Regions from separate parts of the Marinobacter sp. L-80 genome, predicted to be linked through region 2. Evidence: riboswitches for the same ligand, from Rfam matches in the RefSeq annotation. Region 2 holds a riboswitch; the other holds the start of a gene.
What was found. A riboswitch is a leader RNA that binds a small molecule or an ion and turns the genes downstream of it on or off. The one in region 2 is predicted to bind cobalamin.

Region 1 (11,834 bases), on a different contig from region 2:
TATCAGAAGTTGGAATTTCGCGAATCAAGAACTCTTCCAGGGCCGCGGCCTCAAACGACGTTGTTCGAGGGACACCAATTATGAACTCATATCGAGGTTGATCAATCCAACCATCGTGCTTCAACTTGCAACTTTTATCCGGACCATAGCTGGCGTACGCGTTCAATCTCGCACTAACTGAGCTCTTCATCGATGACTTGCCGATGTAGACTAATGCGCCAGCACCATCGAGAAATGCATAGACACCGGCTTGGCCGTTACTTGGCCAAGTCTCATTCCATTTGAGTTCAGCGTGCAGCATTCCGCCTGCTTGACCTGGAAACAAATCGTATAGTGGACCTAATGTGAAGTCTTCGAGGTCAGGATGCCGATAATTTGCACAGTATTCAGCAACTATATCTTTTAGGTCTTCCAAGGTTCCGATCATATGAAAACTCGTTGACGCACTTTTTAACTACTCTTACAGCTTAGCCAGATCATCAATAATTGCTGGACTCATCCTCATGAAATCGACAAACGATTTTCCAAACTCTGTAAGCCGATAGCTACCTTGTGCGTAAACCATCAAGCCGGCAGTAACTGGATAGGAAAGATACTTCAGATAATCCCAACTTTGGAGAGCATCCGGATGCTCTGATGACACCAGTTTGAAGTGATTTTCTATCTCCCCTTGAGTAACTACACCTGGCCCATCACGAAGTGAATTGAATAGCTCAAATTGGGATCTGAACAAAACTCGAGCGACATTCAAACATTGAACAGAGTTTTGAAGGAGAGATACTTCTTTACTGAGGAGGTCAATCTTTGATTGATCGTCTACTCCCAATGCATTCAAATGCGCAACAACATTTTCGTAAAGTCGTTGGGAATACGGAGTTTCTTGCCCTTGCTGTCTGGCGACTAACTCTTCGTAGTCTTGCCCTTGAGGTAATACAGCTGGGCCCTTGTCCGCATTAGTAAGGTCAGATGTTTCCGCGCTTATCTGCCGTTCTGCCTCAAAAGTGGCAGATATTCCAGCCGCTCCAGCTTTGAATTCCTTCAAGCTAGACCTACTAAAAAGTTTCTCAAATCCGGACTTGATGCCACCTCGGAAAACTAGCCCGAGTGTCAGGACTGTTGCAGGCCACGCAACGTGAGAGATTCCGCTTACTACCAGCTCTCCAATGGAAGCAGCCTCAGCCATTTTGTGACCCCTCTAGGTTAAGTGATTTTATTGAAATTTTCGAGTTAACGCGATTGGTAACGGGCGGAAACAAAGGGCAGCGTATTTGGCGCCCTGTTAACCAACTAGTTAGAATCAGCCTTGAACCTCACCATCACTATGTTTTTTAAGCTCCGCGAGGACTCCTCTTAAATAAACCTCATAATCAACGTCGACCTGAACTTTCTGATAGAGATTCACTAACGACTCAAATGCTCGTTTAAAATTTGTGCTGAAGAGCTCAAAATTTTCATCATCTTGGAGAAAACCATCTCGATACTTCGCAGAGTTTTCGTTCCACTCATGGGCAAGCTGGTTCCGGTTAGCGGCTAAATCTTTTAGTTTTTTCTCCAGCGACGAATTGATCAAACCAAACTGTTTTAGTGCTCTGATTCTTTGCTGAAAAGGGAGCTTGTTAACTATGAAAGATAGATCATCTATTTTCGACGAGTCTGCGTTTACTATGTGAAGATTGATAGTTTCATTTACTAACAGTTCAAGCTTAGCAAATGCAGCCAAAATCAAGCCTCTATCGAACACCCTAATATCCGCATAACCGAACTCGTTGAAGTGCTCAGACCACGAATACCTACCATCAATTGCGCGGAAAAAATGATTTTCCCCAATGGCAAACACTCGAAAATGGGAAGGCATAGACCTTACTTTTCGAATGGTTTCACACAAAGTTCGGATAGTCTCTTCCATATCTCTGATACGGCTCCTTTTTTCTGACAGCTAATTCAACGACAAATGACATCTATCCCAACTTCACTTTTCCGCCACTCGACAGTTCTAGATTTCCACTGTGTATCGAAAAATTACCAATCTTAAACCGTAGACGGGCCGGGGATAGGCGTCAATTTTCGACTTTTCGCCCGCCCCCTAATCATTTATTCCCAAGCTCTTTGTGGTCCGTGATTAGACCTTTAACCCGGCACAAACACCGGAAACCCATCCAGTTCGGCAGAGAGCAAGCTCTGGCCAAACAGGCTTTCGAGCGCAGAAGTCACCAGTATGTCGCGGGCCGGGCCCCAGCAGGCCTGGCCGTCGGGGTACAGGAGAAGAATCTGGTCGCACCATCGGGCGGCCAGGTTCAGGTCGTGGAGGCACATGAAGATTGCGCGGTCCGCAGCGGCCCGTTGGCGCAGCAGTTTCATAACGGCGGTCTGGTGCTGTAAATCCAGGTGATTGGTCGGCTCGTCCAACAGCCAGATTTCCGGGCTTTGGGTCATCAGGGTGGCAATGGCTACCCGCTGGCGTTCGCCGCCGGAGAGGGTATTCACCAGGCGATCCTTCAGGTGGATAACGTCCAACGCTTCCAGCGCTTTTTCTGCAATTGCGAGATCCTCGCCGCTCTCCATCTGCCAGGGAGATAACCAGGGATGGCGGCCGATCAGGGCGGTCTCAAGGACCGTGGCCGGGAATCCATCCTGCCGGTCCTGAAATACCAGGCCCATGCGTTGCGATACGGTCTTGCGGCGGATGCCGTCCAACGGCGTTCCATCAAGCAGCAGCTTTCCGCTTCTGGGCTCCCGCAATCCTGCGAGAGTATGGAGCAAGGTGGTTTTACCCACACCGTTAGGGCCCAGCACGCCCCAGACCTGTCCCGGTTCGATGGCCAGATTCAGGGGAACGCCTGAGCTGCGGCCCGGAATGTCGATAATCAGCGCTTCGGTTGCCAGGCGTGTCATCATCGGCTCCTATACAGCAGGTACAGGAAGGTCGGGACGCCGATCAGCGCGGTGATCACCCCAACCGGCAACTGCTCCGGCGCAATCACCACCCGCGCCAGGGTATCCGCCAGCACCAGCAGCGTACCGCCCGCCAGTGCGCAGGCCGGCAGAATCAGGCGCTGGTCGTTGCCCAGCACCAGCCGCAACATGTGCGGTACCACCAGGCCAACGAAACCAACCGAACCGGCCATGGTGACGGCGGCTGCGGTCAGCAGGCTGGCCATCAGGTAGATCGACCATTCCAGTGGCCGCACCGAAACGCCCAGCGCCGCCGCCTGCAGGGAGCCCCGTGCCAGCACGTTCAGGGCCCGGCCGAGCGGAAACACCATCAGGCATACGAGCACAAGAATGATCAGTCCCGGCCACGGAGTGGCGGCGTGGGAAAGATCGCCCATCAACCAATACAGCATGCCCGGCAATCGGCTGGCCGGGGTCATCGAGAGGATCAGGGTAATCATGGCGCCCCAGCCGGCGGCGACCACCACACCGGTAAGCAACAGCCGCGATGGGGTCCAGCTGCCACTGCCGTGAGCCAGACCAAACACCAGCAGGGTGGCCAGCATGGCACCTGCAAACGCGGAGCCGGATATCAGAAAACCGGCAGCGCCGGCCAGCATGGCCAATAACGCACCCACTGCCGCGCCACCAGAAAGCCCCAACACATAAGGATCGGCCAGGGGATTTCGCAACAATACCTGCATCAGTGCCCCGGCCACGGCCAGCAATCCGCCAGTTGCGAACGCGCTCAGGGTGCGAGGCAGGCGCAGCTCCAGAATCAGCGTTTGCTGCAACTCGGTGCCACTGCCGGTGATCACCCTCAGAGTGTCACCAAAACCGATGGACGTACTGCCAATGCTGACGGAGAGCAGTGCCGCCAGAAAGCCCGCCAGCAGCAGAATGAGGAGAGGTTTGTAAGGGCTAGAGATAGGCACGGGCCTGCTCCAGGGTCTGGCACAGGTGCCTGGCGCCGTCTGCCATACGTAGCGTGGGGCGCGCCAGAAGGTCCGGCGGTTCGAGGAAGAGGTTGCCGGCGGCTACCGCTGCCAGGCCCGGAAACTCGCGCCAGGCTTCCAGCCACTGCCTGTCGTCCGACGACCCGGCGGTAATAATGACTTCAGGGTTGGCTTCGAGAACCGCCTCCCGGCTGATCCGGGGCACCAGCCGTGGCAGCCCGCCAAACACATTCACTCCGCCGCACAGGGTTATGGCCTTGCTGATCAGCTCGTCCCGGTTCACGGTCATCAGTGGCTGGTCCCATATCTGGTAGAACACCTTAACCGGTCTGGCATCGGCATACTGAGCTTTAAGTTTGACTATTTCTGCACGAAACGCTTCGGCCCGCTCATTGCCGAGATCCGGTGAACCCGTCAGCAACGCCAGATCCGATACCGCCGCGGCAATGTCGTCAAACGTTCGCGGGGCTAGCCAGAATACGGAAATACCAAGGTCAGACAGCCGTTCCAATTGGCTGCGGGAATTGCCATCCACCCAGGCCACCACCAGGTCCGGTGCCAGCGAAACAATGGCTTCCAGGTCCAGGCGATTGCTGTCGCCCACCTGCGGTAAGTTCTCCGCCTCTGGCGGGTAGTCGCTCCAGGCACTCACCGCAACGACCTTTTCGCCGGCACCGGCGGAGAACAACAGCTCAGTGGCACCCGGTGACAAAGAAACAATACGCTGCGCTGGCTCGGCCAGGCATACCTTCTGGTTCAGTGCATCGCGTACGCAGGGTCCCTGGGCCTGCGCCAACGAGGGCGCAAGCAGAGACAGTACACACAGTGCAGCGAGCCATAGGTGCCTCATAGAGGGCGGGAGCCTCTCAGATCAATGAATTTACTGTTGGAAATCATAGCGCACCGAGGCCATGAAGGTTCGTCCGGCGGCCAGATAATCAAAGGGCGCGAAGGTCGCACTGTCATATCCGATGCTGGTGGCATACCGACGATCCAGCATGTTATCGACCTTGAATGAGGCCGACCAGCCAGGCTGGAAATTCCAGGCCGCTCTCAGGTCTACCGTGCCATAGCCCGGCAGCAGACTGGTATTTGCCGCATCGTTATAGCGGTCACTCTCGGCAATAAAGCTGGCGCCCACCGACCACTGGGAGAACAGGCGATCAATATCCAGACGCACGTTTTTTTCCGCGCGGCGTGGTAAACGGGCGCCGGTATCGCGATTCTCGGTATCCGCGTAGGTTACTGCTGCCGCCAGATTCCAGTCAGCCGTCTCGATACCGGAAGAAACCTCAACGCCACGGATTCTGGCCGTCTCGACGTTTTCCATGGTGCCCTCAAAGGTCACCGGGTCCGACACGTAGGTAATCAGGTCTTTCACGTCGTTCTGATAAAGCGCAATGTCCCAGTACCACCGGTCATATCGCCCGGAGAAACCGGCTTCGACCATCTGCCCCTCTTCCGCATCGAGGTCAGGATTACCGGTGTAGAACGGCACCGTCAGGTAAAGGTCATTAAAGGTGGGTGCCCGGAACGATGTCGCATAGCTGAGGCGAAAGCGATGGGCGCGGTCCAGCTGGTGACCGAAGGCCACACCGCCAGTCTCCTCTTTGCCATAGGCCTCGTTGTCATCCAGACGCAGACTGAGCATCAGATCGGTGGCATCAAAGTTCAAACGGCCCTGACCGAAAACCGCGCTGTTGGTCCGGCTGTCTTCTGTGAAATTGCTGGTGCCATCCACTTCGTCAAGCATGACCTCCGTACCCAGAACCAGCTCATGAACACCGGCCGTCAGGGTGTTTTCCCAGCGCGCGGAGCGAGACAGGGTGTCGAACGTGCTGGGATTGGCTCCGAAGGTATCCTGTTCGTCGCGAGCTTCCGAGAACTGGATACGTGTACGCCAGTAGTCACTGGCAACCGCTTCCAGATGCAGCCCCATGGCACGAATCAGGAAATCGGTATCACCGCCTTCAAACTCGGTATTACCTTCAGACTGGAAAACCGTCAGTCCTGCGCCGCCGCCCTGGTCAAAACTGTGGCTCAGTTTGGCCAGGCCACCAGCGTTCCGGAATCCTTTGTCCTCGCCGCCAGCACGCAGGTTCGTGCCATCGGTATCCGAATAAACGCCACCGGCCAGGAACGACGAACGGCCTTCCCGGCCAGCCAGCCCGGCCGTTGCCTCACGGGTTTCATGGGAACCGCCTTTCAGCTCGCCCCAACCCTGGCGCCCGGCCTCCGGTTCCAGGGTGAACGCCTGGATGACACCACCCACCGCATCGGCACCGTAGAGGGAACTCTTCGCACCTCGCACCAGCTCAACCCGTTCCATCAATTCGGGAGGCAAAAACTGCCAGGGTGGGATACCCGCAGAGGCCGAGCGCAGGCGGATACCATCGAGAAGCAGCACGGTACCTGAGCTGCCAGCGCCACGCAGGAATACGCTGGTAGTCTTGCCGTAACTGCCGTCCGACACCACGTTGATCCCCGGCTGGGCGCGCAGCAGGTCGCGGAATTCCGCGGGCTGTTGCCGATCAATATCCTCCTTCTCGATGACCGTAACCGAAGACAGGCTCTCCCCAACGGTCTTCGGCCCCAGTGTCGCGGTAACCACGATGGGATCCAGGGCATCGGATTCAGGGGCAGACTGGGCCGAAACGGCCAGAGGCAGGGCGGCCATGGCAACGCCGGCCAGTAAAACAGGGCTTTGAATTCTGAACATGAAACTTGCTCCGCACTCCGCGCGCACCCGCACGGGAATCTGGGTTTTGTTGCGGAACAGGGAATGGGGGCAGGCGGTAGACTGGTGTCAGGAATGCGGAACCGGCATATCACCCACCCAGGTTGCCCACCGCAACATCGGGTGTTTTTCCAGGCCGGTCTCCGGGCTGGCAGGCGGAACTCTGGGTTCCCGGGCAATCACCTTCCCATGTCTTGGCGACACAGTGGCGCACAGATTGCCGTTGTCCTGCTTACCGTTGCGGGGGCAGCATCGGACTTGCACTGGCGTGACCAGGCTCACCGATTTCCCGTTTCACCCGTCGCGCTTTGCGACGGGCACCTGAAAAAAGTGTGGCAAGGCTAGCAACACCGGGGTAAGCGGTCAATGAAATCCATCAAAGGTCGACATGGTCGCAGGCCTCTGCCACTGCTATATTCCATGACTGACAATCATTTTTTCTTCGCCAAAACAGGGAGTTTTATGCAGGCCGAGCTGGTCGACATCCGCAATCACATGGCTCAATACTCGCCGTTTGACGAGATGACCGAGGAGCTGCTCGACAGGGTGGTGGGCGGTATTGAGGTAGTCTACTTCAAGGCCGGCAGCCAGATCCTGGAATTCGGCGAGCCCAGTAACTGGCTTTATTACGTGCGCAGTGGCGCGGTAGAAATCTATCGGCGTTCGGGCGAGCTGTATAACCGCATCAGCGAAGGCGAAATATTCGGCCAGTTTGGCCTCCTGATGAACCGGAAAGTGCGATTTCCGGCAAAAGCCCTGGAAGACACACTGGTCTACAAGATTCCGGGAGAAATCTTCCAGTACCTGTGGGAAAATGAGGACAACTTCGCCGATTTCGTCGAGATTGAAGACCGCAGTCGCCTGCGCTCTGCCGTTTCCCGTCGGGAAAAGTCCAACCAACTGATGACATCCAAGGTTACCCGGTTGATTGCCCGGGAGCCGGTATCAGCGCCCCACACCGTTCGCCTGCAGGAAGCGGCGCGGATCATGACCGAAAACGGCGTCTCCGCACTGCTGCTGATGGACGAGGAAGGTGAAAAGCCCCTGCTCAAGGGCATCATTACCGACCGGGACCTGCGCACCCGGGCCCTTAGCGAAGCCCTGGCCTCGGAAACTCCGATCAGCGAGATCATGTCGGAGGATCTGATCACCATCCGCTCGAACATGTTCATATTCGAGGCCATGCTCACCATGCTGCACAACAATGTGCACCATCTTCCGGTGATGGATCGGGATGAGGTTCGCGGGGTGATTGCGCTGTCTGACATCGTAAAGTACGAGAGTCAGAGCAGCCTATACCTGGTCAGCAACATCTACCATCAGCAGGATGTAAAAGGGCTGAAGAAGATCAGCCTGGATGTGCGGGACAGCTTTGTTCGCATGGTGAACGAAGATGCCAACTCCCACATGATTGGCAGTGCCATGGCCGGCATCGGGCGCAGCTTTACACAACGTCTGCTGGCGCTGGGCGAGGAGAAACTCGGCCCCCCACCCGTGCCCTACTGCTTTATGGCCCTCGGCTCCATGGCGCGGGACGAGCAGCTGGTGGTCACGGACCAGGATAGCGCCATGATCCTGGACGACAGCTTTGTGCCGGAAGAACACGACGAATACTTCCTGGCGCTGGCGAAATTTGTCAGCGATGGCCTTGCGGAGTGCGGCTATACCTACTGCACCGGCGACATCATGGCCACCAACCAGAAATGGCGGCAGCCACTGCGCGTCTGGAAGGACTACTTCACCGACTGGATTGATAATCCGAAAGCCGAGGCTCTGTTAAACAGCAATATTTTCTTTGATCTGGATGGCATCTACGGCGAGACCGACTTTGCCGAACAGCTCAAGACACTGGTGGCGGACAAAGCCAGCAACAGCCAGCGGTTCCTGGCAATGCTGGCGCGCAACGCCCTGAACCGCACGCCGCCGATCGGCTTTTTCCGGACTTTCGTGCTGGAAGAGGATGGCAAGCACCAGAAGACCTTCAACCTGAAACGTCGCGGAACAGCGCCCCTGTCGGATCTGATCCGGGTTCATGCCCTGGCCTGCGGCTCCCGTGCACAGAACTCGTTCGAACGACTGAAAGCCATTGGCAACACCAAGCTCCTGCTGGACGACGATCTGGGCAACCTGAGGGATGCGCTTGAGTTTATCTCCATCGTTCGTATCCGACACCAGGCCCTGGCAATCGAGGCTGACCGGCAGCCGGACAACAACGTACGGCCCGAAGACCTTTCACCGTTTGAGCGCAGCCATCTCAAGGATGCGTTCCAGGTAGTCAGCGGTGCCCAGAAGTTCCTGAAATTCCGGTATCACGCCGGGGTGGCCCGTAATGTCTAGTGAGGAGCAGGCCGAGAATTCTGTTACACGCCTGCCATGGCCCGAGCAATTCAAGGCCCTGGCGGAGCAGAGCAAGTCCCCGATTCTTAAAGCCTATTACGAGAGTGGGTGTGTGTCGCCGGAGACGCCCTTATCCGAGGTGCCCTTTGTCGCGCTCGATTTCGAGACCACCGGGTTGGACGCCAATCAACATTCGATTGTCAGTATCGGTCTGGTGCCGTTTACGCTCGACGGCATCCAGCTGGGCAAAGCCCGCCACTGGATCGTGCGGCCCAAGCTCCCGCTACACCAGACCTCGATTACTATCCACGGCATTACCCACAGTGATATCGACCAGGCCCCGGATTTGAACGATATCCTGAAGGATCTGTTTGCCAGCCTGAATGGGCGTATCCCCGTGGTTCACTACCGCAACATCGAGAGATCGTTCTTCGACGTTGCCCTGCAATGGCGCTTGGGGGAAGGAATCCGGTTTCCGTTGATCGATACCATGGCCATTGAGGCTCACCTGCACCCGGACCGAAACCCGTCACGCTGGCAACAACTGCTGGGGAAGAAGCCCGTGTCGATTCGCTTGGCTGATAGCCGGCTGCGTTATGGGCTGCCTCACTATGCCGCCCACAACGCCCTGATTGATGCGGTTGCCACGGCTGAACTCCTGCAGGCCCAGGTGTTGCACCATTTCAGCCGGGACACCCGGGTGGCGGATTTGTGGTTGTGAGTCAGGCGTCGCTCTCTGGTCTGACGTCATCAACCCATTTGCCATAACCGGCCTCTTCCATCTTCTCCAGCGGGATAAAGTCCATAGACGCGGAGTTCATGCAGTAGCGTAGTCCGGTTGGCGCAGGGCCATCGTTGAAGACATGGCCAAGGTGGGAATCCGCGTGGCTGCTGCGGATTTCCGTACGGGTCATGAAGAACGAGTTGTCCTCACGTTCCACCACCGCGTCTGGTGTGATCGGCCGGGTAAAGCTGGGCCAGCCGGTACCGGATTTGTACTTGTCCCGTGAAGAAAACAGCGGCTCGCCGGAGACAATATCCACGTAGAGTCCTGGCTTCTTGTTGTCCCAGTATTTGTTGTTAAACGCCGGCTCGGTGCCGTCTTCCTGGGTCACCTCGTACTGCATATCCGTCAGGCGCTGCTTCAGGACATCCTGAGCCGGCTTTTCAAAGCTTGCCGGATCGAAGCCAACGCCCATCTGGCCGGGCTCTGTGCTGGCGCTTTCATCGCCCACCAGATCGTCACTGGCGTCCACTGTGGCATTCTCCTGGAACCGGGTGTAATCGAGCTCGTAATCTTCGCCATACACCTTCTCGATAAACTGATAGCGTCCAGAGTTGAAGGTGTAGAAGTTGTAGCGCACCGGGTTTTTGTCGTAATAATCCTGGTGGTATTCCTCCGCCGGGTAAAATTTCTCAAACGGCACGATTTCGATCACCACGGGTTTCTCGTAAACTCCGGATGCCTCCAATTCTGCAACGGCCGCCTCGGCCAGGCGCTTCTGCTCAGCGTTATGGTAGAAAATAGCAGGACGATACTGCTGGCCGCGGTCCACAAACTGACCCTGATTATCGGTCGGGTCCATCATCCGCCAGAGCGCCTGCAACAAGCCCTCGTATGTCATTTCGTTGGGGTCGTAATAGACCTGTACCGCTTCGGTATGGCCAGTCTGCCCCGAGGCAACCTGCTTGTAGGAGGGGCTTGCCTCTTTCCCACCAGAATAGCCCGAGACTACTTCCACCACGCCCGGCACCCGCTTTTCGTACCCGGCCTCAACACACCAGAAACAACCGCCAGCAAAGGTCGCCACGGCCAGACCCGGTTGATCCGGTGCGTATTTGCTCATCTGCGACTCCGACTTTTCGGCAACCGCGTAGGTGGTGAACAGACCAACTGCAGAGACAAATGCCACTGCGGAAAACAGACCCATGATCTTGCGTTTCATCAGATATCTCCTTCACGTGATTCCATACCTACAGCGTAGGGCGGTGGATTCACGAAAACGTTCACCAGGTATTACGAATTCATAACGCTGTGGATTTTTCGCCGCCCGCGACCGAGCTGTCGCGGGCCAGGGGCAGCCAGACACTGAAAACGGCGCCATCGGCATTGCGTACCGAGAGTTTTCCCTGCTGCAGCGTCACCATTCGCTGGGCAATCGCGAGCCCCAGACCGGCATGGCCCGTCCTGGACGCACCTGCGGCCTGATAAAAGGGTTCGAAGACGTGCTCCAGGTGCTCATCATCGATACCGGGGCCAGCGTCGGCGACGGTAATTTGCGCACCCCCGGCCTGTTCGACAACGCCCAGTGTGATCTCCGTATCTTTCGGCGAATGGCTGAGGGCGTTGCTGATCAGGTTATCCAATACCCGCTCGGTCATGGCGATATCCGCCAGCACCTGGACCGGAGCGACGGAAACAATCGACAGGGCAACGCCTGCGCGCTCCGCCTCGGGTTGGTGCTTCTGCACCACGTCATGCAGCAGTTCGGCAACCACAAACGGTTCCGTCTTCGGCTGTTTCTCCCGGGCATCCAGTGCGGCAAGTTCAAACAGTTCCTCCACAAGACGACCAAGCCGGTGGCTTTCGGTCAGGGCCACATCCAGGAAACGTGCCCGCTCCTCGGCGGCGAGCGTGTCCTGTTTCATGCGCAATGCTTCGATATAACCCTGGATGGATGCCAGTGGCGTTCTAAGGTCATGGGAGACCTGGGCAACCAGCTGCCGGCGCTGGGCATCCTTGTGTTTCAGAAGGTCCAGCTGGGCAACAATTCGCTGGGCCATCTGATCGAACCGGGCGGCCAGGTAATCAATGTCATCGCCTTTGCCCGCCACCGCGGCGGCGCGCTCCGGAGACATGCCGCGCTCGAAGG
Region 2 (11,834 bases):
TCGACGCTGCAGGGCGAAGATGGGGCTGAAGCCGTTGTAGAACCAGGTGCCTTCGAACACCGCCGCGAAGAACAGGTAGGACATGATGAATTCCTGCAGGTCGTCCTTGTTACGCAGGTTCATGTCCGGCCGCATGGCCGCATCCAGCCTGCGGTTGGCAATCTGGATCTTGCCGTTGATCGCCGGTACCACGCGGTAGCGGTTGTAGATCTCGCTCTGGTCCAGGTTGAGGGTTTCGATGCAGTGCTGGTAGGCCCAGGTGTGCATGGCCTCCTCGTATACCTGCCGGGCCTGGTAGATCTGTAGCTCCGGGGCGCTCATCTTCTCCATCACCGCCAGGCCGATGTTGCGCATGGCCAGGATGTCGGAGGTGGTGAGGTACGCCAGTACATTTTCGTACACGTGCTTTTCTGGCGCGGTTAGCCGGTGATGGTAGTCGTGAACGTCCTGGGCCATGTTCACGTCCAGGGGGGTCCAGTGGTTTTTGTTGGCGTTCATGAAGTACTCCCAGGCCCAGGGGTACTTGAACGGTGCCAGCTGGTTGATGTCGGTTTCGCCGTTGATGACTCGTTTGTCGTCCACGTTCACCGGTGCCGGGGCGCCGGGATGCGCCGCTTTGGATTCAGTTTTTAGTTCGTCGTCCCAATCAAGCATGGTTTTGCCTCGAAATCGTTAAGTGAGCAGTTACTGACAGGCTTCGCAGTCCGGATCGTCGATGCTGCACACCTGGGGCTGGGGCGCGGCAACCGGAGCGGTTTTTTCAGCACCGGTGGCACCCAGGGAGCGCAGGTAATAGGTGGTCTTCAGCCCACGTTCCCAGGCCAGCTGGTACAGGGCATCCAGCTTTTTGCCGCTGGGTTCGGCCATGTACAGGTTCAGGCTCTGGGCCTGATCGAGCCATTTCTGGCGCCGGGCGGCGGCTTCCACCAGCCATCTCGCGTCGATTTCGAAGGCGGTGGCGTATCGCGCTTTCAGATCATTCGGGATGCGGTCGATCTGCTGAACGCTGCCGTCGAAGTATTTGAGGTCGTTCACCATCACGTTGTCCCAAAGGCCTTCGGCCTTGAGATCCCGGACCAGGGAGGGATTCACCACCGTGAACTCGCCGGAGAGGTTCGATTTCACGAAGAGGTTCTGGTACGCCGGCTCGATGGACTGGGACACACCCACGATGTTGGAAATCGTCGCCGTCGGGGCAATGGCCATCACGTTGCTGTTGCGCATGCCGTTTCTCGTGATCAGTTCGCGTATCGGCGACCAGTCCAGCCGGGCGTTGGTGTTTACAGAGAGGTCCCCTTCCCGGCGGTTCTCTTTGAGCAGGTTGATGGAGTCGATGGGCAGGATACCCTGCTGCCAGAGTGAACCCTCATAGCTCTCATAGGCACCTCGCTCACCCGCCAGCGAAGCTGAGGCGCGGATGGCGAAGTAGCTGAGTTGCTCCATGGCAACGTCAGCGAACTCAACCGCTTCCGGGCTGGAATACGGCAGGCCCAGTTGATAGAGCGCGTCCTGGAATCCCATGAGGCCGAGGCCAACCGGGCGATGCCTAAGGTTGGAATTGCGGGCCTGGGGCACGGCGTAGTAGTTGATGTCGATAACGTTATCGAGCATGCGCACGGCGGTGTTCACCGTTTGTTCCAGACGCCGCACGTCCAGCTCGCCGTTGGCGATATGAGCCGTCAGGTTCACGGAACCCAGGTTGCACACGGCAATCTCGTCGGCACTGGTGTTCAGGGTGATTTCGGTGCACAGGTTGGAGCTGTGCACCACGCCCTGGTGCTGCTGGGGGGAACGCAGGTTGCACGGGTCCTTGAAGGTGATCCAGGGGTGGCCGGTTTCGAACAGAACGGTGAGCATCTTGCGCCAGAGTTGCTTGGCCGGGATTTTCTTGAACAGCTTGATTTTGCCCTGCTCTGCCAGGGCTTCGTAATGCTCGTAGCGTTCACGGAAGGCGTTGCCGTACAGGTCGTGCAGATCCGGCGCATCGCTGGGGGAGAACAGGGTCCAGTCACGGTCTTCGCGCATGCGCTCGATCAGCAGATCGGGCACCCAGTTGGCCGTATTCATGTCGTGGGTTCGGCGGCGTTCGTCGCCGGTATTCTTGCGCAGTTCCAGGAACTCCTCGATGTCCAGGTGCCAGCTTTCCAGGTAGGCGCACACCGCACCTTTACGTTTGCCGCCCTGGTTGACCGCCACGGCGGTGTCGTTGACTACTTTCAGGAAGGGCACCACGCCCTGGCTCTGGCCGTTGGTTCCTTTGATGTGGGAGCCCAGCGCACGGACTGGCGTCCAGTCGTTACCCAGACCGCCAGCCCATTTCGACAGCATGGCGTTATCACGGATGGCGCCGTAGATGTCTTCAAGATCGTCGCCCACCGTCGTCAGGTAACAGGAGGACAGCTGAGAATGGCGGGTACCGCTGTTGAACAGCGTGGGTGTGGACGCCATGTAGTCAAACGACGACAGCAGATTGTAGAACTCGATGGCCCGGGCATTCGGGTCATCTTCGCGCAGGGCCAGGCCCATGGCAACGCGCATGAAAAATACCTGGGGCAATTCCAGGCGGGCCTTGTTCCAGTGCAGGAAGTAACGGTCGTACAGGGTTTGCAGACCCAGGAAGCCGAACTGCAGATCCCGTTCCGGCTGAAGGGCGGCACCCAGGCGCTCCAGATCAAAGGCGGCCAGAGCGTCATCCAGCAATTCGTACCGGATTCCCGCTTCGACAAAGGCGCTCAGTGCCTGTGGATAAATCTCAGCCAATGGCAGACTGATGGGCAGGCCCAACGCGGCGGCATTCTCCAGACGCAGCTGTTCCAGCAGTAGACGAGCGGTGACCGCGCTGTAGTCCGGCTCCCGCTCAATCCGGCTGCGGGCCGTCATGATCAGGGCCGACAGCACGTCTTCCTCGGCGATGCCGTCGTAGAGGTTGGTCAGGGCATCGTCCACCAGGGAATCACCGTCGATGCCCTCCAGCCCTGTGGCGGCCTTTTCCACCTGCAGTTTCATCAGGCCCAGATCCAGCGGAGCAATCTCGCCACTGGTCTTTTTCACCGTCAGATGGGGGTGCGCCTCAACCGGCGCATGGCGGGCGCGCTCGCGGGCATGCTCTTCCCGATACAGGACGTAGGCGCGGGCCACCTTCTGTTCTTCGGCCCGCATCAGGGCCAGTTCCACCTGATCCTGGATGTCTTCGATATGCACCTTGCCACCGGCCTTCAGGCGACGGCTAATCGCCTGGATGACCTGGTCGGTCACCCGGTGTACCGCGTCATTGATACGCGCGGAACCGGCGGCGGTGTCGCCCTCAACAGCGAGGAACGCTTTGGTTACGGCGATGCTGATCTTCGAGGGGTCGAAGCCCACAAGCGTGCCGTTGCGCTTGATGACCTGAAGGGATTCGGTGTCCGTGTGCGAGGTTGGCCGGGGTTCGGCCAGGGCTGAGGCAGACATGCAGTGTTCTCCTGAATACGCGTTGAGTTCCTTTCACCATCGCGTACGCAGGGGCACACCTCGCCATGGGAATGGCTGGGCATAACCGGTCTGCTCACCCTGGGTCGCGAAGGTGCAGTCAGGAGCTTTGAAGCTCCGTATCCCTGGCAGGTCTTCGGACTCAGGGGCGTGAATCGTTCGATTCGGCCTCGTGTGGCGACTTCCCGGCTTTCGCCAGTGTCTTGATGCCACGCTTGTTCCCCAATACCGCTGCGCGTCAGTTCCGGAGTCTCACCGGATTCCCGATACCAGAATGGCTGAGATGATCACACGTTGACCGAGTTGGTTACGCGCTGATCACTACATCTGGTATTTGACCAAGGATAGAAACACTATATACAGGTCCACTTTTCAGGACAAGGCACTTTCCGGTAAAAGATCTGTCTGCAACGGAAACACCCTGACAAGAGGAGAGGCACTATGGAGAAGGTCGGATACAAAAGAATCTGGGGCCCGCTCCTCATTTCCATGCTGCTGTCTGCACCGGTCAGTTCGCAAGAGAGTACATTGACACCCTTCTCCCAGATGCAGTCCCTGAACGATGGCTGGGAACCCCTGGAATTCCCCAAGATAGATCAGCTCAGCCGCTATGAACTGACAACCGAATACGGTCAGCAGGTCGTGCGGGCGACCACGGACGGCGGTGCGTCGGGACTGATCGCACGGGTCAGGCTGGAGCCAACCGATTCGCTGATTCTGCAATGGTGCTGGAAGGTCTCGAATGTCTTCGAAAACGGGGATGCCCGGGAAAAGTCCGGGGACGATTACCCGGCCAGAATCTATGTGGCGTTCGAGTTCCAGCCCGAGAAGGCGGGGTTTTTCGAGCGCGCCAAACGCAAGACCGTCGAGGTGTTATTCGGTGAGTCCCTGCCGGGCAATGCCCTCAACTACATCTGGGCCAATACTCTCCCGAAGGGCGAGATTGTGCCCAACCCGTACACCGAGAAAACCATGATGATTGCCGTGAATTCCGGATCAGAACAGGTCGGCGAATGGGTCACGGTGGAGCGGGATATCATGGCCGATTATCGGGAAGCGTTTGGCGAGGAACCGCCACCGGTCGTGGGCATTGCCATCATGTCGGATTCGGACAACACCGGTGAAAAGGCCACGGCCTGGTATGGGGACATCCTTCTGAACCCGGATTCCTGAGCCCTGAACACTACTAACGGTATTGCTCGGGAAATCCGGGGATCACAAAGCTTTCTCCAAGGTTTCGTATCGGCGGCACTTCACCCTTTTCAGCCAGACGGATGTAGGCATCATTGAACTCTTCCCGCAGGATCGCTGCCCGGGGATTGGCCAGCGAGAACAGCCAGGTCAGATTCCTCAAACGGATCGCCGATTCACGGATTTTCTCGTCTTTGGGCATGGTCAGGGTTTCCACGACCGGATCCCGATGCCCAAACAGGTAATGGCCTCGGCCAAGCTTGAGCATTTCCAGAGCAGCCCGATAGTTTGGAGCCTGGGTGACGTCAATCGAACCTTCCGCCTCCAGCCAGTACAAGAGCCCTCCATAGGTGTACCCGCCTATCGTGATGACGGTCTTGCCCTGCAGTTGATCAAAATGTGTAAGTGGTTCGGTTCCCTCCAGATACCAGGCACTGAGCTGGGTCGCGAGGGGAGTGACCCAGGTCTCAAGAACTTCACCGTTAAGGGCAGGAACGTTGGCCGAACCTGGCCAAACGTCAATTCTACCGTTGCGCAGATACAGGTATACCCGGCTGATGGGCAAGAAGAGAAATTCCGGCTCGTAACCCGCTTCCACAGCGATCTTCCGGGTAAGCTCTATAAAGCTGCCAGCAGGGCGGCCATCGCTGGCCTGATAGGTAATGGGGGGAAACTCCACATAGGCAATGCGCAGAGTCTTGTTTACGGATTCCGACGCGCCAAGGGAGGCGGACGTAAATAATAAACCTACCAGCAATATCCAAAGCCGGACAACGGTCAAATGCATGGCTTCAGAGAGTCGGGAAGAATGGACCGGGCAGTTTCTGGGCATGGAATCCGTATTGTTCGGGTCTGTTTAGCCAAAGATTAACAGACCCGGAAAGATCTGCACTGACACCGCCCGCAAAAATCCGAACATAATGTCAAATATGGTTGATAACCATGTACAGACCAACACCGCCCATTACCAGCATGTAGGGAAACGCCATCACCACCATCTTGCCGTAGGACAGCCGAACCAGCGGCGCTATGGCAGACGTCAGCAGGAACAGGAAAGCCGCCTGGCCATTGGGAGTCGCAACGCTGGGAAGGTTGGTACCTGTGTTGATGGCAACTGCCAACTTCTGGAAATGCTCGTAGCTGATGGCCCCTGCATCCAGAGCCTGTTTGACTTCGCTGATATAAACAGTCGCTACGAAGACGTTATCGCTGATCATTGAGAGCACGCCGTTGGCAATGAAGAACATGCCAGGCTGCCGGGCTTCCGGAAGCGACAGCACGTAATCAATAATCGGCTTGAACAGGTGCTGTTCGTGGATCACCGCAACCACCGCGAAAAACACCACCAGCAGCGAGGTAAACGGCAGGGATTCCTGGAAGGCCTTGCCAATTTGATGCTCGTCGGTAACGCCGGTAAAGGAGGTAATCAGGATGATGACCAGCAGGCCAATCAGGCCGACCTCGGCGAGATGGAAAGCGAGGCCCACCACCAGGATCGCGGCGGCAAAGGCTTGTACCCAGAGAGCCGCCTGATCAGCCTTGGTCCGCTTGGTCCGCTCGTTCTCCGCAAATTCTTCCAGCACCTGACGCACAGGCTTGGGCAAACGCCCGCCGTAGCCAAACCAACGCAGCTTCTCCAGGGCCCAGCAGGTAAATAAACCAGCCGCCAATACCGGCAAACTCACTGGCGCCATGTGCAGGAAGAAACCGGCAAAGTCCCAACCCACGACTTTGGCAATCAACAGATTCTGGGGCTCACCTACCATGGTGGCAACGCCGCCCAACGCGGTACCGATAGCACCATGCATCAAAAGGCTGCGCAAGAACGCCCGGAAATTTTCCAGATCTTCACGGTGCAGCTCGATTACTTCGTCATCGCTGCCCGCGTTGTGGTCCTTGTGCTGGTAGCCCTTGCCGGAGGCCACCTTGTGGTAAACCGCGTAAAACCCGACCGCCACGCTAATAATAACCGCGGTAACCGTCAGTGCATCGAGGAAGGCCGAAAGCAGTGCTGCTGCGCTACAGAACAGCAACGATAACGCCGACTTGGAACGCACACCCACCAGAATCTGGGTGAACGTCACCAGCAGCAGTTCCTTCATGAAGTAGATGCCCGCCACCATGAACATCAGCAGCAGGATCACCGGGAAGTTGGTTAGCACTTCCAGATACACTGCATCCGGCGTGGTCAGGCCAATCAGCAATGCCTCTACCGCCAGCAGGCCACCCGGCAGAAGCGGGTAACATTTCAGGGCCATGGCAAGAGTAAAAATAAACTCTGCGATCAGAAGCCAGCCGGCCGTTCCGGGCCCCAGGGTCCACATGACAATCGGGTTGGCGACAAGAAACAGCAGGATCACCTGCTTGTACCAGACGGGCGCCTTGCCAAGGAAGTTGTGGGTAAAGCCGGAGATAACGGTATTGGGCATTACGGAAATCTTCTGAGAAAACGGGTTATTGGTATTGTGTGCCAGCAGGCCCGCATCTTCCTTGATATTTGCGTACCGGGGTATGGGCCAAAGGTACAAAATGAAGACCGATTTTGGTCTTACTAACAAGCAAATGGGGAATGGGCGCTGATCAACACAGATATCTTCGTAGTATTACTTGATCAACAAAGATGTAGCGCGCGTATTTTAACCGATTTGCGTGGCTGTGAGGTCGCTTTGTGAAAAAAATACACAAATGTTCTGGGGGAAGGACACTGATAGGGTCTGTTGAGAAAATGGGTCGGAGCCGGCGCGTCCCTGCGCCGGGAGGATAATGCAATCAGAACCGGTAAGTAACGGAACCGGTCACTTCACGACGGGTGCCATACGTACCGGAGCTGTCGAAAGCCGTTGCTACATACTGTTCGTCCAGCAGGTTCTGGGCATGCAGCCCCAGCGACACCTGGCCAATGTCGTAGGTAATCGCAGCATCCACCAGGGTGACATCCGGTACTTCCAGGGCAGAATTATCCGCATTGAACGCCGCGCCAAAACTCTCGCCGATGTAACGCACGCCGGCACCCAGCCCCAGGCCATGCAGCATGCCGCCCCGGAAGCTGTATTTTCCCCACAAGGCCGCTTCATGTTCCGGTGTGTATTCCAGCGGCTCGCCTTCTTCCACGGGGTTGCTGGCTTTGGTGATCTCGGCGTCGGTATAGCTATAGCTGGCGATCACATCCAGCGCATGGAACAGACGGGTGCGCGCTTCCATCTCAAGGCCCTGTGAGTTGGCCTCGCCCTTCTGCTCATTGGCGAAGGTCGATGGGTTGGTGGTCAGGTAGTCTTCCCGGGTCAGGTCGAACCAGGCCAGTGTCACCAGCGTGTCCGTATTGGGCTGGTACTTTACGCCCACCTCATATTGGTGTGCGGTTTCGGGCTCGAACGGGTTGCCGGCCGCATCGGTACCTGTGGTGGGGAGAAACGACTCCATGTAGCTCACATAAGGGGCAAAGCCATTCGCGAACTGGTAACTGGCACCGGCACGACCAGTGAAGGCCTCGTCTTCCCGGCTAGCTGTGGCGCCGGTGAGATTATTGAGTGTCTCGGAACGGGCCACGTCATACCGGCCGCCAAGGGAAACCGTCCAACGGTCTACCCGGATCTGATCCTGAAGGTAAATGCCGGTCTGTTTGAGTTGTCCGTCCTCGTCTTTAAACAACGGGGCATCAGGGACAGGCGCCCCATAGACAGGATCATAGATGTCCAGGTTACTGGCGGCCCCAAAGAACTGCCGGGATGACACATCGATATCCTGATGGTCCAGGCCGACCAATACCGTGTGCTCTGCCGCGCCCGCCTGAGCGGTCAACTGCAGCTGGTTATCCATGACCAGTCCGTCAATGCGACCGAAACTGTCAAAGCGCGACCGGGTAATGGTTCTCTGATCCGCCAGCAAACCGGTGGTGTAGATGGTCTGGTCGTCAACATCGTTACGGTAGTCCCGGACATTCTGACGCAGAACTATCTGGTCATTGATGCGGTGCTCAAACTCGTAACCAATGGCACTCTCGCGACGCTCATAGGCATCGTACCCTGGCTCGCCGGTAAACCGGTTGTCAGGAATCGGGCCATTCGGATTTGGCTCCAACGTGCCCTGCAACGGGTAACGTTGAGATGGCTGGGTATCGTCGTACTGCCAGTGCGCCAATACCGTCAGTCGGGTGGCGTCCGTGGGCTGCCAGGTCAGGCTGGGGGCCAGGTACTTTCGGTCGTCGTTGACAAAATCCACCTGGGTTTCGCTGTCGCGAACCAGGCCCACCAGGCGAACCGCGAGGGTATCACTGTCGTTCACCGCCCCACTGATATCAAAATGGCCCTGGACCAGATCGTTGGTACCAGCCTCAACGCGCACTTCTCGACGGGTGTCGAAAGTAGGACGTTTGGACACATAGTTCACCAACCCACCCGGGCCCGCTTGTCCGTACAGAACGGAAGAAGGCCCCTTGAGCACATCAATGCGCTCGGCGCCATAGGGCTCCAGGCTGTAACCGGCGGCAAAGCCGGGGTTCGCCAGTTTCAGGTTGTCACGAAACAAGCCACTGGTGGCCACATCGAAGCCGCGTATTCTCAGAAACGTGGTGCGCGGCTCGAAACCAAAGGTCTCGCCTCGGGCGCCGGCTGTATAACGCAGAACTTCGCCCAGGTTGGCCGCGTTCTGGTCCTCGATCTGATCCGCTGTGACTGTGGAAATGGACTGGGGCGTTTCAACCACGTTGGTGGTTGTTTTCGTGCCGGTAACGGTCGCCTCTGCGGTGTAGCCATCACTCGGTGCGGTGCCGCTCGGTTCGGCGGCATCTGCCGATACTTCAATGGCATCCAGCTCGGTAATATTCGCTTCCTGCGCGTACAGTATCGGGCTTGCCAGAACCCCGGCTATGGCCAAGGCCAGGCCGGACGGGAGTAAGTACTGGCGATTATCACGTAACGAATTCATTGATCAGCTCCAAACAACGCGCTTTACAAGTTTAAGTGTAATGCGAATTATTGTCGTTTAGATCCGAGCTTTGGTATTCCAGAAGCCAAAAAACCTATGCGCAATGCTATTTCTTGTGATTGGCCGCCCGTTGTCGGGGAGAAAAGCCGAACTCTCGGCGAAACGCCGTCGAAAAATTGGTCGCGTGGGTGTAACCCACCCTGTTCGCGCTCTGTTCAACACTGAAGCCTTGCTCCAGATAATGCTTTGCCAACCGAAGTCGGCATTTTCTGAGATAGTCGAACACCGGCACGCCGTACATCGCCCGGAATTTCACTCGCAAGCCGCTTGGGCTCATGGCAGCCATCTGTGCGAGGTCCTTTAGGGTGTGGTCATGGTCCGGGGTGAACTCCAGATGCTGCCTTACGAGCTCAAGTCGCTGACGTTGCTGGACCGGAACCACCGGAGCATCCGGGGATTCATGCTCGTCGCCTGCCAGACCCAATCCGGCAAGCTGCAGCGCGAGGCCCTCCAAAACCAGGCTTTTCTGGGCGACGGTCATCGTGAGGCGTGCATGGGTCCGCAGCAACTCCTCGAACGGGTGGGGCACACTCCATTGACGCAGGGGAACCCTGGGAAGAATGGTCAGGTCTTGTAAGCTGGAGGAGACGTGGTCCAATGTTGCGCCGCGTGGGTCGAAAGCGAGTGCCACAATTTGCAGATGCTCTTGCTCAGGCTGGTGCGCCCGTAACGGATAGTCCGGGTGCAGCTGCATGCTGACAGCATTACCCGATGACAGAACGTGTTCGACCGACCCGAGGGTAAGCTCAACGGTGCCATCCAGAACGACCAGCACAAGCAACGGCGCATGACCAGAAGAGACTGATTCATACGCCTGGAGCACCTGAAGCGAAGAAAACGTAAACCGAAAACCCGAAGCCAGGCTGTACTCGGCAATCTCACCCCGGGCAACGATACGGTCATCACTTCCGGTGTCGCCCTGGATGGCCGGAAACCGAAATTCTATGTCGTAAAGCTGCCCGAAACGTTCGAAATCTGCCTGACTGAATGTGTGCAACCTGCCCACTCCACGCCTATCCAACCTGGTCTGCTAACTGTGCCTGTGTTTGTCCGGTTACGAGGTCAATGGAGCGTCCGTACCATAGTTGCCCGTTTCGGTGGAACGAAAGGTAAGGAGGGCCAGTTCAGGTAGTCAGCAAAAAAGTCTGCGTGCCGTGAAGGATCTATAAGCACAGAAACGCAGTCGTGGATATCACAGCAACCGTCGATGGGGGCGGCATGGTCCGGGTGCTGAAGGCTCTCCAGTGCCCGGAGAATCACCGCGTCCATACCGGCCCGCTCACCGCGATCGGAAAGGGCCCGGGAGACCAGTATGGCTGAGAGAGTCAGTTCGATGTGCATGCAGGATTCATCCCGCGGCCCGTGCAGGCAAGCAAGATCGAAGGCGCTGCCAGCCAGCGAGATAACATCCCGCCACTGCCCCTGCTCACTGCAGTCGTGGGCATTCTCCATCCAGAACAGCCAGAGGTCTTTGCGTTCTTCCAGCGGCAGGTCCGCGAACTGTTGGCGGTGATTGGGACACAGGAATTCCATCACGTTCTCCTTGTTTATTCACGATAATGATAATAATTATCATTATCGTGAAATACAAGAAAACGTTTATTCTGTGATCGAGTGTGGGATCATAATAAAGTTGGTAACAAACCACCTCTCTAAGCCCCACTTTACCCTACCAAGGATCAGTTAGAAAAAAATAAAGTTGGTAACTTTTCAGGCGTTCGCCGAAAAAGCCGGGTCCATCCATCATAATAAAGTTGGTAACTAATTTCAGGTAGTCTGGCAGTAGAAGAGGCAGGCTTAAAAAAGTCGTTTTAGTTGCCCAGTGGCCTGGGTCCTACCCCGTTACTTTCCTTATCGCATAGCCCCGCCAGCATGAGCAGCCTTGTAATGAAGCAGAAGCTGCAACGTAAAGTTCGTCGCAGTGCCAGACCTTGCTAAGCATTTGATACTTGAATCACGTCTTCGAATATCATTGGGAATCTCTCAAGAACTTCAGGCAAGTGATCGGTAAAGAAAAAACGCTTTCTGAAAAATTCAAAATCATCCTCTGGGTTAGCAAACTGCTCTTTAACTTTAGCGCGAGCGTGTTTTATTCCTCGGGCTTTAATTTCTGGGTTCTGAAGAACTCGGCTAACCAAAAATTCTATCCGTTCTCGCTTGCCTTTACCTCTACAGAATTTCCAGTAGTAACT

Region 1: another riboswitch for cobalamin. It lies ahead of AC13E3_RS11445 (TonB-dependent receptor plug domain-containing protein); the one in region 2 lies ahead of AC13E3_RS03615 (ribonucleoside-diphosphate reductase subunit alpha).

What each region holds. Positions count from the first base shown of each region.
Region 1 covers NZ_JBSXOI010000067.1:113,461-125,294, reverse strand. Annotated here, with positions in the region: gene AC13E3_RS11475 (GIY-YIG nuclease family protein) at 1-427, opposite strand, end outside; gene AC13E3_RS11470 (hypothetical protein) at 461-1,183, opposite strand; gene AC13E3_RS11465 (hypothetical protein) at 1,298-1,906, opposite strand; gene AC13E3_RS11460 (ABC transporter ATP-binding protein) at 2,128-2,892, opposite strand; gene AC13E3_RS11455 (FecCD family ABC transporter permease) at 2,892-3,866, opposite strand; gene AC13E3_RS11450 (cobalamin-binding protein) at 3,853-4,737, opposite strand; gene AC13E3_RS11445 (TonB-dependent receptor plug domain-containing protein) at 4,768-6,606, opposite strand; cobalamin riboswitch at 6,742-6,964, opposite strand; gene AC13E3_RS11440 (putative nucleotidyltransferase substrate binding domain-containing protein) at 7,087-8,961, shown strand; gene AC13E3_RS11435 (3'-5' exonuclease) at 8,954-9,682, shown strand; gene msrB (peptide-methionine (R)-S-oxide reductase MsrB) at 9,684-10,907, opposite strand; gene AC13E3_RS11425 (sensor histidine kinase) at 10,987-11,834, opposite strand, start outside.
Region 2 covers NZ_JBSXOI010000044.1:16,476-28,309, reverse strand. Annotated here, with positions in the region: gene AC13E3_RS03620 (ribonucleotide-diphosphate reductase subunit beta) at 1-654, opposite strand, end outside; gene AC13E3_RS03615 (ribonucleoside-diphosphate reductase subunit alpha) at 685-3,450, opposite strand; cobalamin riboswitch at 3,579-3,757, opposite strand; gene AC13E3_RS03610 (DUF3047 domain-containing protein) at 3,910-4,641, shown strand; gene AC13E3_RS03605 (substrate-binding periplasmic protein) at 4,655-5,491, opposite strand; gene nhaB (sodium/proton antiporter NhaB) at 5,583-7,088, opposite strand; gene AC13E3_RS03595 (TonB-dependent siderophore receptor) at 7,429-9,582, opposite strand; gene AC13E3_RS03590 (helix-turn-helix transcriptional regulator) at 9,689-10,648, opposite strand; gene AC13E3_RS03585 (hypothetical protein) at 10,705-11,175, opposite strand; gene AC13E3_RS03580 (hypothetical protein) at 11,577-11,834, opposite strand, start outside.